2 regions of the Streptomyces sp. NPDC037126 genome follow, and region 2 is predicted to be linked to the other one. Evidence: riboswitches for the same ligand, from Rfam matches in the RefSeq annotation. Region 2 holds a riboswitch; the other holds the start of a gene.
The links. A riboswitch is a leader RNA that binds a small molecule or an ion and turns the genes downstream of it on or off. The one in region 2 is predicted to bind glycine.
Positions count from the first base shown of each region.

Region 1 (7,149 bases), on a different contig from region 2:
GCCGCTTCCTGCTGGACAGCGACCTGACGACGGCCGGTCGTCACCCGCAGAGCGACATCTTCCTGGACGACGTGACGGTCTCGCGTCGGCACGTGGAGTTCCGTCGCTCCCCGGACGGCTCGTTCACCGTGGCCGACGTGGGCAGCCTGAACGGCACGTACGTCAACCGCGAGCGGATCGACCAGGTCGCCCTGCAGAACGGTGACGAGGTGCAGATCGGCAAGTACCGGCTGGTGTTCTACGCGAGCCGGCAGGGCATCTGACCCACCCCCGGACCCGGTCCGGGGGGACCCCACAGGGAAGGTCCATGGTTCAAACACCGAGCGGCGGTGCCGGAAGCGGTACCGCCGCCAGGGACAGTGGGCTGATGAGCATCGGCGCGGTGCTGAATGCGCTGCGCGACGAGTTTCCCGAAGTCACGATCTCCAAGATCCGCTTTCTGGAGTCGGAGGGGCTGATCGAGCCGCAGCGGACCCCTTCGGGGTACCGCAAGTTCGGTCCCGGTGACGTCGAGCGTCTCGGACACGTCCTGAGAATGCAGCGGGACCACTATCTGCCGCTCAAGGTGATCCGCGAGCACCTGGACGCCATGGAGCGCGGCGAGGCCGTGCAGCTGCCCGTGGTGGGCCGCCAGCGCACCGGGGACGAGACACCGGAGTCGCGGGAGGAGCGCACGGTGGCGCGGCTCGGCAGGGCCGAGCTGCTCGCGGCCGCGGACATCGACGAGGGCGAACTGAAGGAGTGGGAGTCCTACGGGCTCATCGCTCCGCTGGCGGACGGGGCCTACGACGCGGAGGCCGTCACCGTCGCCTCGCTCGTCTCCGAGCTGGGGCGCTTCGGGATCGAGCCGCGCCACCTCCGGGTGATGAAGGCGGCCGCCGACCGCGAGGCCGGCCTCGTCGACCAGGTGGTGGCGCCGCTCAAGCGCCATCGGAACCCGCAGACCAGGGCGCATGCCGAGGCTCGTACGAAGGAGCTGGCCGCGCTCACGGTGAAGCTGCACGCGGCCATGGTGAAGAACGCTCTCGGGGTGCGGCTTCCCTGACGGACGGCGTCGCAGGCGACCGGATCGGGCACCTGTTCCCGGCCCGACTACCCAAACATCCCGGGCACGGCCTAGGGTTGCTGTGTGAACGAGCTCGATGTCGTAGGTGTCCGGGTCGAAATGCCCTCCAACCAACCGATCGTGCTCCTGCGCGAAGTGGGGGGCGACCGTTACCTCCCCATCTGGATCGGGCCGGGGGAGGCGACGGCGATCGCTTTCGCCCAGCAGGGCATGGCGCCCGCCAGGCCGCTGACCCACGACCTGTTCAAGGACGTGCTGGAGGCTGTCGGCCAGGAGCTGACCGAAGTACGCATCACCGACCTGCGGGAAGGCGTCTTCTACGCCGAGCTGGTCTTCGCCAGCGGTGTCGAGGTCAGTGCCCGTCCCTCCGATGCCATAGCGCTGGCCCTGCGCACGGGGACGCCGATCTACGGCAGCGACACGGTGCTGGACGACGCGGGCATCGCGATTCCGGACGAGCAGGAGGACGAGGTGGAGAAGTTCCGCGAGTTCCTCGACCAGATCTCGCCCGAGGACTTCGGCACCAGCAGCCAGTGAGCACGCGCGGTCGGTGAGCGCGATCCGGGGGCGGGCGCCGGCGGTCGGCGAGAGTCGGCTCGGCCCGCCGGACCAGGCCTTCCAGGGTTCGACCGAGGGTGTTTCGGGACTGCTCCCGCGGGCAATTGCCACCGGCCATTGAGAGCGTCTCAAGGCTCTCCGCGAGCGCATTCGGCTAGCCTTTCCCCGCGGTGGGACACGGGAAACCACTCCTTGGGTGATTATCACTCGGCGTGCCGAGTGTGGCGATCGTTGACGCACCCCTGGTGACTGCCTACCGTCGAGAAGGCAGGTCAAGGACGGAGGTCGGCGTGAGAACCAGCGGCGACGGTACGGCTGGGGGTGCTCCCGTGCGCGGTCTCGGGGAGAGCGGTCCGTACCCGGTTCACAGCAGCGCGGTGGATCACGCTCCGCAGCGGCCGACGGCGGTGCCGGACGGCGGAGGGGCGGCGTCGATGACGTCCGAGGAGATCGGCTACCGGGGGCCCACGGCCTGCGCGGCGGCCGGAATCACGTACCGGCAGCTCGACTACTGGGCCCGCACGGGCCTGGTCGAGCCGAGTGTGCGGCCCGCGTACGGGTCGGGGAGCCAGCGTCTGTACAGCTTCCGGGACGTCGTCGTCCTGAAGATCGTCAAGCGGTTCCTGGACACCGGGGTCTCGCTCCAGAACATCCGCACGGCCGTGCAGCACCTCAGGGAGCGCGGTTTTCGTGACCTGGAGCGCATGACCCTCATGAGCGACGGCGCCACCGTCTACGAGTGCACCTCGCCGGACGAGGTCCACGCTCTGCTCCAGGGCGGTCAGGGCATCTTCGGGATCGCGGTCGGCGTGGTGTGGCGGGACGTGGAGAGCGCCCTCTCGCAGCTGCACGGCGAGCGCGTCGACACGGGCGAGACCCTCGTGGGTCCCAACCCCGCGGACGAGCTGGCGCGGCGCCGCAACCGGGCGGTCTGACAACCGGTCCCACCGGGCGCGCTCCCGCGCCACCGCGTTGTCAGTGCCGTGGTGCAGCATCGGAGATGTGAGAAACGCGCCCACGATCCTGCATCTCGACATGGATGCCTTCTACGCCTCGGTGGAGCAGGCGTCCAAGCCGAGCCTGCGCGGGAAAGCGGTCGTCGTGGGCGGGCTCGGGCCGCGCGGTGTGGTGGCCACCGCGTCGTACGAGGCTCGGGTCTTCGGAGTGCATTCGGCGATGCCCATGGCCCAGGCCCGCAGGCTGGCGCCCAACGCCGCGTACCTCGTGCCGCGCTTCACCCTGTACCGGTCGATCAGCGAGCAGGTGATGGCGCTGCTGCGTGAGCTGTCGCCGCTGGTGGAGCCGCTCAGCCTGGACGAGGCGTTCGTCGACCTGGAGGCCGGGGGAGTGGCCTGGGACGCGGAGTCGGCGCAGCTGACGGGCGTCAGGCTGCGCGCGGACATCCGCGCGGTGACGGGGCTGACCGGGTCGGTGGGCCTGGCCGCGTCCAAGATGCTCGCGAAGATCGCCTCCGAGCAGGCCAAGCCGGACGGGCTGGTGCTCATCGAGCCGGGGACCGAGCGGGCGCTGCTGGGGCCGATGCCGGTGCGCACCCTGCCGGGGGTGGGGCCGGCCACGGGCGACCATCTGCGGCGGGCGGGGATCACCACGGTCGATGAGCTGGCCGAGGCGGGTGAGGACGAACTCGTACGGCTGGTCGGCAAGGCGCACGGGCAGGCGCTGTACGCGATGGCCCTGGCTCGCGACGAGCGGCCGGTGGTGGCCGAGCGCGAGGCGAAGTCGGTGTCGGTCGAGGACACCTACGACGTGGACATCCACGACCGGCTGCGCATCGCCCTGGAGGTGCAGCGGCTCGCCGACCGGTGCGTGGGCCGGCTGCGCGGCGCCGGGCTGTCCGGGCGGACCATCGTGCTGAAGGTGCGCCGGTACGACTTCTCCACCCTGACCCGCTCGGAGACTCTCAGAGGCCCCACGGACGATCCTGCGGTCGTCCGGGAGGCGGCGGCCCGGCTGCTGGACTCGGTGGACACCACGGGCGGGGTCCGGCTGCTCGGCGTGGGTGTCTCCGGGCTCGCCGACTACACACAGGAGGACCTGTTCGCGCAGGCGATGCCGGTGCGGGCGGCCGAGGAGCCGCGGGAGGCCGTGGCCGACGCCGTGACGGTGCCGCCGGAACCCGCCGAGCGGCACTGGCGCGCGGGGCAGGACGTGCGGCACGAGGAGTACGGAGCCGGCTGGGTGCAGGGGAGCGGGCTGGGGCGGGTCACGGTGCGGTTCGAGACGCCGCTGCAGGCCACTCCGGGGCGCGTGCGGACGTTCCCCGTCGGCGATCCCGCGCTGGAGCCCGCCGAGCCCCTGCCGCTGGTTCAGGCTCCCGCACACCCGCCGGCTCCGCTCGTTCCGTCGGGCGCCGACCCGCCCGGGGCCCTGGAAGAGGTCCGCGATCAGGCCTCCTCCGAGCCCGCCAGCTTGCCGAAGTCGTGGTCCGGTACGGAGGGAGGTCCGGCCACGTCGAGACCGTAGTGGTGGTAGAGCTGGAGTTCCTGTTCGGGGGAGAGGTGCCGGCCCACGCCGAAGTCGGGGGCGTCCCTGATCAGGGCGCGCTCGAACGGGACGTGGAGGGTGCCCTCGACGAGTTCGCTGGGCTCCAGGGGGACGAACGCGTCCCGGGAGAAAAGGCCGGTGCGTATGGCCGCCCATTCGGGCACGCCGGTGGCGTCGTCGAGATACACCTCGTCGATGGTGCCGATCTTGGTGCCATCGCGGTCGAACGCCTTGCGGCCGATCAGGTTGCGCGGATCGATGTCGGTCTGCACGGTCCCTCTCCCTCCACTTGGTCGCAACTCATCCGTAAGCACTACAAAAGAGCACATTCAGGGAGGCGGCCACTCGAGGGCTCCCGTGTTGACCTCGCTGGTAGGCTGACAGCGGCTGCTGACCCCGTGCGGGAGAGTCCTCCGACCACATCGGAGGCGCCGAAGGAGCAAATCCTCCCCGGAATCTCTCAGGCTCACGTACCGCACGGACGAGGTCACTCTGGAAAGCAGGGCGGGTGTCGACGGCTCCCGCCCTCACCGACGGTGAAAGCCGGCGTCCGCGGGCGCCTGGTGAAGCTCTCAGGTTGAGATGACAGAGGGGGAGGCCGTCGGGGTACCCGCGCCGTGGTGCCCCTCGAAGGTCGCGTCAGACCAGGAGGCCTCCGCAATGACCGCCCACCGCATTCCGCTCGCCGAGCTCGAATCGGGCATCCCCTTCGAGCAGCGCCACATCGGGCCCGACCACGAGGCGCGGGCCAAGATGCTCGCCTCGGTCGGCTACGGCTCCCTCGACGAGCTGACCGCCGCCGCGGTTCCGGATGTCATCAAGAACGCCGACGCCCTGGACCTGCCGGGTGCCCGCACCGAGGCCGAGGTGCTCGCCGAACTGCGCTCGCTCGCCGACCGCAACCAGGTTCTCGGCTCCATGATCGGCCTGGGCTACTACGGCACCTTCACCCCGCCGGTCATCCTGCGCAACGTCATGGAGAACCCGGCCTGGTACACCGCCTACACGCCGTACCAGCCGGAGATCTCCCAGGGCCGCCTGGAGGCCCTGCTGAACTTCCAGACCGTGGTCGCCGAGCTGACCGGCCTGCCCACCTCCGGCGCCTCGCTGCTGGACGAGGGCACGGCCGCGGCCGAGGCCGTGGCGCTGTCCCGGCGCATGGGCAGGAACAAGAAGGGCCTGTTCCTGATCGACGCGGACGCGCTGCCGCAGACCATCGCGGTCATCGAGACGCGTGCCGAGCCGGCCGGTGTCGAGGTCGTCGTCGCCGACCTCAGCGACGGCATCCCGGCCGACATCGCGGCGCGCGAGATCAACGGCGTGCTGATCCAGTACCCCGGCGCCTCCGGTGCCGTACGCGACATCAAGCCCGTCATCGAGCAGGCGCACGAGCTGGGCGCGCTCGTCACCGTCGCCGCCGACCTGCTCGCGCTGACCCTGCTCACCTCGCCGGGCGAGCTGGGCGCGGACATCGCGGTCGGCACCACCCAGCGCTTCGGCGTCCCGATGGGCTTCGGCGGTCCGCACGCCGGCTACATGGCCGTGCACGAGAAGTTCGCCCGCAGCCTTCCCGGACGCCTCGTCGGTGTGTCCGTCGACGCGGACGGCCACAAGGCCTACCGGCTCGCGCTGCAGACCCGTGAGCAGCACATCCGCCGTGAGAAGGCCACCAGCAACATCTGCACCGCCCAGGTGCTGCTCGCGGTGATGGCCGGCATGTACGCCGTCTACCACGGCCCCGAGGGGCTGCGGACGATCGCCCGCCGCACCCACCGCTACGCCACGATCCTCGCCGAGGGCCTGAAGGCCGGCGGCGTCGAGATCGTCCACGGCGCCTACTTCGACACGCTGACCGCTCGTGTGCCCGGCAAGGCGGCCGAGATCGTCGCCGCCGCCCGGGACAACGGGGTCAACCTCCGCCTGGTCGACTCCGACCACGTCTCGCTGGCCTGCGACGAGACCACCGTGCGGGCGCAGCTCGCCGCCGTCTGGTCCGCCTTCGGCGTCGAGGGCGACATCGAGGCGCTGGACGCGGTCGCCGCGGACACGCTGCCCGAGGCGATGCAGCGCACCGACGCCTACCTCACCCACCCGGTCTTCCACGAGCACCGCTCCGAGACCGCGATGCTGCGCTACCTGCGCAGGCTGTCCGACCGCGACTACGCGCTCGACCGCGGCATGATCCCGCTGGGCTCCTGCACCATGAAGCTCAACGCGACGACCGAGATGGAGCCGGTCACCTGGCCCGAGTTCGGCCAGCTGCACCCCTTCGCGCCCGCCGAGCAGGCCGAGGGCTACCTCACGCTCATCCACGAGCTGGAGGAGCGTCTCGCCGAGGTCACCGGGTACGACAAGGTCTCCCTGCAGCCGAACGCCGGTTCGCAGGGCGAGCTGGCCGGTCTGCTCGCGGTGCGCGGCTACCACCGTGCCAATGGCGACGACCAGCGGACCATCTGCCTCATCCCGTCCTCCGCGCACGGCACCAACGCCGCCAGCGCGGTCATGGCCGGCATGAAGGTCGTCGTCGTCAAGACCGCCGAGGACGGCGAGATCGACGTCGAGGACCTGCGGGCGAAGATCGAGAAGCACCGCGACGAGCTGGCCGTGCTGATGATCACCTACCCGTCCACGCACGGTGTGTTCGAGGAGCACGTCGCCGACATCTGCGCCCAGGTGCACGAGGCCGGCGGCCAGGTGTACGTCGACGGCGCCAACCTCAACGCGCTGGTCGGCCTCGCCAAGCCCGGTCACTTCGGCGGCGACGTCTCCCACCTGAACCTGCACAAGACGTTCTGCATCCCGCACGGCGGTGGTGGCCCCGGCGTCGGCCCGGTCGCGGTCCGCTCGCACCTGGCGCCGTACCTGCCGAACCACCCGCTGCAGCCTGCGGCCGGCCCGGAGACCGGCGTCGGTCCGATCTCGGCGGCGCCGTTCGGCTCCGCGGGCATCCTGCCGATCTCCTGGGCGTACGTCCGCCTGATGGGCGGCGAGGGCCTGAAGCGGGCCACGCAGGTGGCCGT
Region 1 covers NZ_JBVJTD010000006.1:6,755-13,903, forward strand. Annotated here, with positions in the region: gene ACZ7FF_RS15900 (FHA domain-containing protein) at 1-263, shown strand, start outside; gene ftsR (transcriptional regulator FtsR) at 308-1,045, shown strand; gene ACZ7FF_RS15910 (bifunctional nuclease family protein) at 1,130-1,603, shown strand; gene ACZ7FF_RS15915 (MerR family transcriptional regulator) at 1,915-2,559, shown strand; gene ACZ7FF_RS15920 (DNA polymerase IV) at 2,627-4,108, shown strand; gene ACZ7FF_RS15925 (PRC-barrel domain-containing protein) at 4,030-4,401, opposite strand; glycine riboswitch at 4,521-4,615, shown strand; gene gcvP (aminomethyl-transferring glycine dehydrogenase) at 4,790-7,149, shown strand, end outside.
Region 1: it holds a riboswitch for glycine, as region 2 does, so the genes downstream of both, gcvP (aminomethyl-transferring glycine dehydrogenase) here and gcvT (glycine cleavage system aminomethyltransferase GcvT) in region 2, are expected to answer to the same signal.

Region 2 (7,149 bases):
ACCGTGCTGATCACGGCGGGCAGCCTGATCGGGATCGCGAGGGGCTTCAGGCCGGAGTCGGTGCTGTCCTCGTCGGCGTGACACAGGCCCTCGGGACGGATCGACGCAACTGTGCAGACGTACGACTAGGCAAGGAATTCGGTGATGGTCATGGTGAACGTTGTCGTCGACATCCGTCCCTCGCTGGTGGCGATGCCCTTCCACCGTGCCTTCACGAGGCCGGTGGTGGAGATCGACGGGGTCGAGTGGCCGGCGAGGTGGGGTACGACGGAGGTGCCGGTCGAGCCGGGATCCCATGAGATCGCCGTGTTCTTCCGCTACAAGGGCCAGCGTGCGGCCCGGCTCGCCGTGGGTACCGAGGAGTTGACCGTGGAGCGCGACGCCCGCGCACAGCCCCGGGTGACGGCACGCCTCGGCGCCCGCAACGGCAGCAGCTTCAAGGTCGAGTCCGTCTGAGGTGCCGAGGAGGCGACGCATGGCCAGGAAGTCGGTGGTCCGGTGCTCGGCGGGACACCTCTACACGGCCACATGGATACCGTTCGTCGGCATCAGATCCCTGCGGCTCACCCCGTCCACGCGCTACGCACGCTGCCCCGTCGGGAAGCACTGGGCCGTGGTCAGCAGGCCGGACCCGTCGACCCTCACCGAGGAGCAGCTCGCCGCCGCGCGGGCGCACGACGCGGGGCCGATGTAGGCACCCCGGGCGGGCGCCGAGCGCCCGGGGCCCCGGGCCGCGCCCGTCTTGGTGAACCGTTCCGCCGGTGACCGGTGAACCGTTCCTCCAGAACCCGGTGAACCGTCCGCTAGCACTCGATGATGTTCACCGCGAGCCCGCCCCGGGCGGTCTCCTTGTACTTGACCGACATGTCGGCGCCGGTGTCCTTCATGGTCTTGATGACCTTGTCCAGGGACACCTTGTGGGAGCCGTCGCCGCGCATGGCCATCTTCGCGGCCGTGACCGCCTTGACCGCGGCCATGCCGTTGCGCTCGATGCAGGGGATCTGGACCAGGCCGCCGACCGGGTCGCAGGTGAGGCCGAGGTTGTGCTCCATGCCGATCTCGGCCGCGTTCTCGACCTGCTCGGGGGAGCCGCCGAGGACCTCGGCGAGGGCGCCGGCGGCCATGGAGCAGGCGGAGCCGACCTCGCCCTGGCAGCCGACCTCGGCGCCGGAGATGGAGGCGTTCTCCTTGAAGAGCATGCCGATCGCGCCCGCGGCCAGCAGGAACCGCACGACCCCGTCCTCGTCGGCGCCCGGCACGAAGTTGATGTAGTAGTGCAGGACGGCGGGGATGATGCCGGCCGCGCCGTTCGTGGGCGCGGTCACCACCCGGCCGCCGGCCGCGTTCTCCTCGTTCACGGCCATGGCGTAGAGCGTGATCCACTCCATGGCGTGCGCCAGCGCGTCGCCCTCGGCGCGCAGCTGGCGGGCGGAGACGGCCGCACGGCGGCGGACCTTCAGCCCGCCGGGCAGGATGCCCTCGCGGGACATGCCGCGCCGCACACAGGCCTGCATCACGTGCCAGATGTCCAGCAGGCCCTCGCGGATCTCCTCCTCCGTGCGCCAGGCCCGCTCGTTCTCCAGCATCAGGGAGGAGATCGACAGGCCGGTCTCCTTCGTCAGGCGCAGCAGCTCGTCGCCCGTGCGGAAGGGGTACTTCAGGACCGTGTCGTCCAGCACGATGCGGTCCGCGCCGACCGCGTCCTCGTCCACCACGAAGCCGCCGCCGACCGAGTAGTAGGTCTTGGACAGCAGCTCGGCGCCCGAGGCGTCGTAGGCCCACAGCGTCATGCCGTTGGCGTGGTAGGGGAGTGCCTTGCGGCGGTGCAGCTCGAGGTCGGCGTCGAAGTCGAAGGCGATCTCGTGCTCGCCGAGCAGGTTCAGCCGCCCGGTCGCCTTGATGTCCTCCACCCGCTGGTCCGCGCCCTCCACGTCGACCGTGCGCGGCGAGGCGCCCTCCAGGCCGAGCAGCACCGCCTTGGGCGTGCCGTGGCCGTGGCCGGTCGCGCCGAGCGAGCCGTACAGCTCGGAGCGTATCGACGCGACGGACTCCAGCAGCTCCTCGTTGCGCAGCCGCCGCGCGAACATGCGCGCCGCCCGCATCGGGCCGACCGTGTGGGAGCTGGACGGGCCGATGCCGATCGAGAACAGGTCGAAGACCGAGATGGCCACGGGGGACTCCTCAATACGGGGGTGGTGCAAGGGGTGGTACGGGGGGCGGGTACCGCGCACACCGGACATCTCCAGTGTGCGCGGTACCCCGCGGAACGTGACTTACTTGTTCAGACCCGGGTACAGCGGGTGCTTGTCGGCGAGCGCCGTCACGCGCGCCTTCAGGGCCTCGGCGTCGTACGACGGCTTCAGCGCCTCGGCGATCACGTCCGCGACCTCGGCGAAGTCCTCGGCCGTGAAGCCGCGGGTGGCGAGGGCGGGCGTGCCGATCCGCAGGCCCGAGGTGACCATCGGGGGGCGCGGGTCGTTCGGGACCGCGTTGCGGTTGACCGTGATGCCGACCTCGTGGAGGCGGTCCTCGGCCTGCTGGCCGTCCAGCTCGGACTCGCGCAGGTCGACCAGGATCAGGTGCACGTCGGTGCCGCCGGACAGCACGTTGACACCGGCCTCGCGGGCGTCCGCCGCGGTCAGGCGCTCGGCGAGGATGCGGGCGCCCTCCACCGTACGGCGCTGGCGCTCCTTGAAGTCCTCCGAGGCGGCGACCTTGAAGGAGACCGCCTTGGCCGCGATCACGTGCTCCAGGGGGCCGCCCTGGAAGCCCGGGAAGACCGAGGAGTTCAGCTTCTTCGCGAAGTCCTTCTTCGCGAGGATGATGCCGCCGCGCGGACCGCCGAGGGTCTTGTGCGTGGTCGAGGTGACCACGTGCGCGTGCTCCACCGGGTTCGGGTGGAGACCGGCGGCGACCAGGCCCGCGAAGTGCGCCATGTCGACCCACAGGTAGGCCCCGACCTCGTCGGCGATCCGGCGGAACTCGGCGAAGTCCAGCTGGCGCGGGTACGCGGACCAGCCCGCGATGATCACCTTGGGGCGGTGCTCCTTGGCGAGCCGCTCGACCTCGGCCATGTCGACCAGGCCCGAGTCGTCCACGTGGTAGGCGACCACGTTGAACTGCTTGCCGGAGAAGTTCAGCCGCATGCCGTGGGTCAGGTGACCGCCGTGGGCGAGGTCCAGGCCGAGGATGGTGTCCCCGGGCTGGGCCAGCGCGAACAGGGCCGCCTGGTTGGCGGAGGCGCCGGAGTGGGGCTGCACGTTGGCGTACTCGGCGCCGAACAGCTCCTTGATCCGGTCGATGGCGATCTGCTCGGCGACGTCGACGTGCTCGCAGCCGCCGTAGTAGCGGCGGCCCGGGTAGCCCTCGGCGTACTTGTTGGTGAGGACCGAGCCCTGGGCCTCCATCACCGCGAGCGGCGCGAAGTTCTCGGAGGCGATCATCTCGAGGGTGGACTGCTGGCGGTTCAGCTCGGCGTCGACCGCCGCGGCGATCTCCGGGTCCAGCTCGTGCAGGGGCGTGTTCAGGACAGTCATTCGGCCACTACTCCTCAGCCGGCGGTGTGGGCGGCGTACTCGTCGGCGGAGAGCAGGTCACCCGGCTCCTCCGTGACGCGCACCTTGAACAGCCAGCCGCCCTCGAAGGGGGCGGAGTTCACCAGCGACGGGTCGTTGACGACGTCCTCGTTGATCTCGGTGACCTCGCCGCCCACCGGCGAGTAGAGGTCGGAGACCGACTTGGTCGACTCCAGCTCACCGCAGGTCTCGCCCGCCTCGACGGTGGAGCCGACCTCGGGGAGCTGGGCGTAGACCACATCGCCGAGCGCGTTGGCCGCGAACTCGGTGATGCCGACCGTCGAGACGCCGTCCTCGGCGGCCGACAGCCACTCGTGCTCCTTGCTGTAGCGCAGCTGCTGGGGGTTGCTCATGGCCTGAATTCTCCTGTACGCGCGGGAGTGGTGGTGAGGGGGGAGTACGGAAACTGCTGGTGGGCGCGGGCGGGTGTGCGCAGGGTCACGTGCCCGCCGCGGACCGGCTCCGTGCGGGGCGCGGCCGCGCCCAGTGTCTACTTCTGGCGCTTGTAGAACGGCAGCGCCACGACCTCGTACGGCTCGTGGCTGCCCCGGATGTCGACGCCGACGCCCTCGGTGCCGGGCGCCGCGTGCGCGGCGTCGACATAGGCCATGGCGATCGGCTTGCCCAGCGTGGGGGAGGGGGCGCCGGAGGTGACCTCGCCGATCACCTGGCCGCCGGCGACGACGGGGTACCCGGCGCGCGGGACGCGGCGGCCCTCGGCGATCAGGCCGACGAGCACGCGCGGCGGGTTCTGCTCGGCGCGGGCGGCGGCCTCCACGAGCGACGTGCGGCCGACGAAGTCGCCCTTGTCGAACTTGACCACGCGGCCGAGCCCGGCGTCGAAGGGGGTCAGGGCGGTGGTCAGCTCGTGCCCGTACAGCGGCATGCCCGCCTCCAGGCGCAGCGTGTCGCGGCAGGACAGGCCGCACGCCACCAGGCCGACGCCCTCGCCGGCCTTGGTCAGCGCCTGCCACAGCTCGACCGCGTGCTCCGGCTTCACGAAGAGCTCGAAGCCGTCCTCGCCGGTGTAGCCGGTGCGGGCGATCAGCGCGGGGACGCCGGCGACCGTGCCGGGCAGGCCCGCGTAGTACTTCAGGCCGTCCAGGTCGGCGTCCGTGAGCGACTTCAGGATGCCGGGGGACTCCGGGCCCTGCACGGCGATCAGCGCGTAGGCGTCCCGGTCGTCGCGCACCTCGACCTCGAGGCCCCCGGAGCGCTCGCTCAGGGCGTCCAGCACGACCTGGGCGTTGGAGGCGTTGGCCACGACCATGTACTCGGTCTCGGCGAGCCGGTAGACGATCAGGTCGTCCAGGATGCCGCCGTCGGCCTGGCAGATCATGGTGTAGCGGGCGCGGCCGACGCCGATGGAGGCGATGTTGCCGACCAGGGCCATGTTCAGGAAGTCGGCGGCCTCGGGGCCGGTGACGGTGATCTCGCCCATGTGGGAGAGGTCGAACAGACCGGCCTTGGTGCGCACGGCGAGGTGCTCGTCGCGCTCGGAGCCGTAGCGCAGGGGCATGTCCCAGCCCGCGAAGTCGGTCATCGTCGCGCCGAGCGAGCGATGCACGGCATCGAGCGCGGTGTGGCGGAGTTCGGTACTGCTCATCGGTCGGTCGTCTCCCAGGGCACGGGGATGGGGCGAGGAACGTTCCTCCCCATCTGTCATCGGAACCTGAGAGGTTCGCCAGGACCGCCACGGGGGCGATCAGGGCTTGCACCTTGGGTGGAGCCACTGACACAGCGGCCCGCTTTTCAGATGTGCCTCGCCCGCGCGGTAACGGTGCCTGAGAGATTCAAGGGAGGGACTTGCTCCTTCGGCGCCCCGGGCGGTCCAGAGGGGACCCGGGGACTCTCCCGCGCGGATTCAAACGGCCGGTATGCAGTTGGCGGCCACATCATTGCACGCCACGGCCCCGCCCGTCAGGGCCGTCTCCGTAACCGCGCCGTGGCGGTACGCGCCCCCGGCCGCCGCACTCATTCCATTACCTTCTCTTTACTTTGGCCGGGCATGGATATTACCGGGACACAGGGGAGGGCGATCACGGTGAACAGAACCACGGCGTACGCGACGGGCACCGCCGCCGCGGTGCCGCGGCAGCGCCGCGCCCCGGCCCGCGAGCGCCGCGCCGAGCACCCCGAGCCGGCCGTCCGGGACCTGCGCGACCTCGCCGCGCGCGGCCCGCGGGCCCTGCTCTTCGCCCCCGGTGACGTCGTGGTGGTCGCCGGCCTGCCCGGCGGCGGCAAGTCCACGCTGATGCGCCGCGCGGTCGCGGGCCCCCGCGTGGACTCCCAGGACACCCGCGACCGATTCGCGGCCCGCCTGCCCCGCCGCCTGCCGTACGTTCTCTACCGCCCCCTGGTCCGCGCGGCCCACTACGCCGCCCTGCGCCGCGCCCTGCGCACCGGGGCGGGCGTCGTGGTGCACGACTGCGGCACCCAGGCCTGGGTGCGCGCCTGGCTCGCCCGTGCGGCCCGCCGCCGCGGCGCCACCCTGCACCTGCTGCTGCTCGACGTCCCGCCCGGGACGGCCCGGGAGGGCCAGCGCGAGCGCGGCCGGGGCGTCTCCCGCTACGCGTTCGGCCGCCATCGGCGTACGACGGCCCGTCTGCTCGGCGCGGTGGAGCGGGGCGAGCTGCCCCCGGGCTGCGGCTCGGCGGTGCTGATCGACCGGGCCGCGGCGGACACCCTGCACCGCATAGGCTTCGCCGGGCCCGCCCGGCCGGGGGACGCCGTCACAGCCACCCGCTAGCCTTCAGGTTCCCAGCAGTGGTTCCCAGCAGGCGGTAGGCAGATGGACTTCCCGGCGGACTTTCCCGCGGACTTCCCGGCACAGGCGCACCCCCACCCGCACGGCGGTTGGCCCGGCAACGAGCTGGAGGAGGTGCTGTCGGCCTCCCTAGGCGTCCCCACGGCGGGCGGCCGGATCATCGAGGTCCTCGGCCGGAGCTTCGTCTGGGTCCCGCTGCCGGCCGGCGGCGGCCCGGACAGCGGCCCGCTCGACCTGCCCACGCTGGACATCGACGGTCAGGTGTACGTCCCGGTGTTCAGCTCGGAGGAGCAGTTCCGCCAGGTGGCCGGCTCCCACATGTCGTACACGATCGCGCCCGCCGTGGAGTTCGCCCGCGGCCTGCCCCCGCAGGCCGGCATCGCGGTGAACCCCGGTGGCGTGGTCGGCATCCCCCTGCCGCCGCAGGCCGTCGCGGAACTGTGCCGCGCGGGCCGCACCCCGCTCGACGGCCTCGCCACCGGCGGCCGGGTCCGCCTCTTCGAGCCCGACTGGCAGGACGACCCGGTCGACTTCCTCTCCGCCGCCTCCGCCGAGTTCGACGGGATCGGCGTGGTCCTCACCGCCCGCCGCTGCCTGGCCGCCGTCGAGACGGCCGACCCGGTGATGTTCGTCGGCGTCGAACTCTCCCAGTGGGAGGGCGATCTGCGCGCCCTTCCCCTGGAGGCACTCGGCCGTGCCCTCGGCAGGGTCCCGGTCGCCTGGCCGGTGAACCTCGTCCTGCTGGACGTGGCCGAGGACCCGGTGGGCGACTGGCTGAGGGCGAACGTCCGGCCGTTCTACCAGCAC
Region 2 covers NZ_JBVJTD010000010.1:50,436-57,584, forward strand. Annotated here, with positions in the region: gene ACZ7FF_RS22320 (hypothetical protein) at 1-81, shown strand, start outside; gene ACZ7FF_RS22325 (hypothetical protein) at 151-456, shown strand; gene ACZ7FF_RS22330 (hypothetical protein) at 476-694, shown strand; gene ACZ7FF_RS22335 (L-serine ammonia-lyase) at 804-2,171, opposite strand; gene glyA (serine hydroxymethyltransferase) at 2,274-3,536, opposite strand; gene gcvH (glycine cleavage system protein GcvH) at 3,551-3,928, opposite strand; gene gcvT (glycine cleavage system aminomethyltransferase GcvT) at 4,066-5,181, opposite strand; glycine riboswitch at 5,225-5,337, opposite strand; glycine riboswitch at 5,338-5,442, opposite strand; gene ACZ7FF_RS22355 (AAA family ATPase) at 5,614-6,324, shown strand; gene ACZ7FF_RS22360 (enhanced serine sensitivity protein SseB) at 6,367-7,149, shown strand, end outside.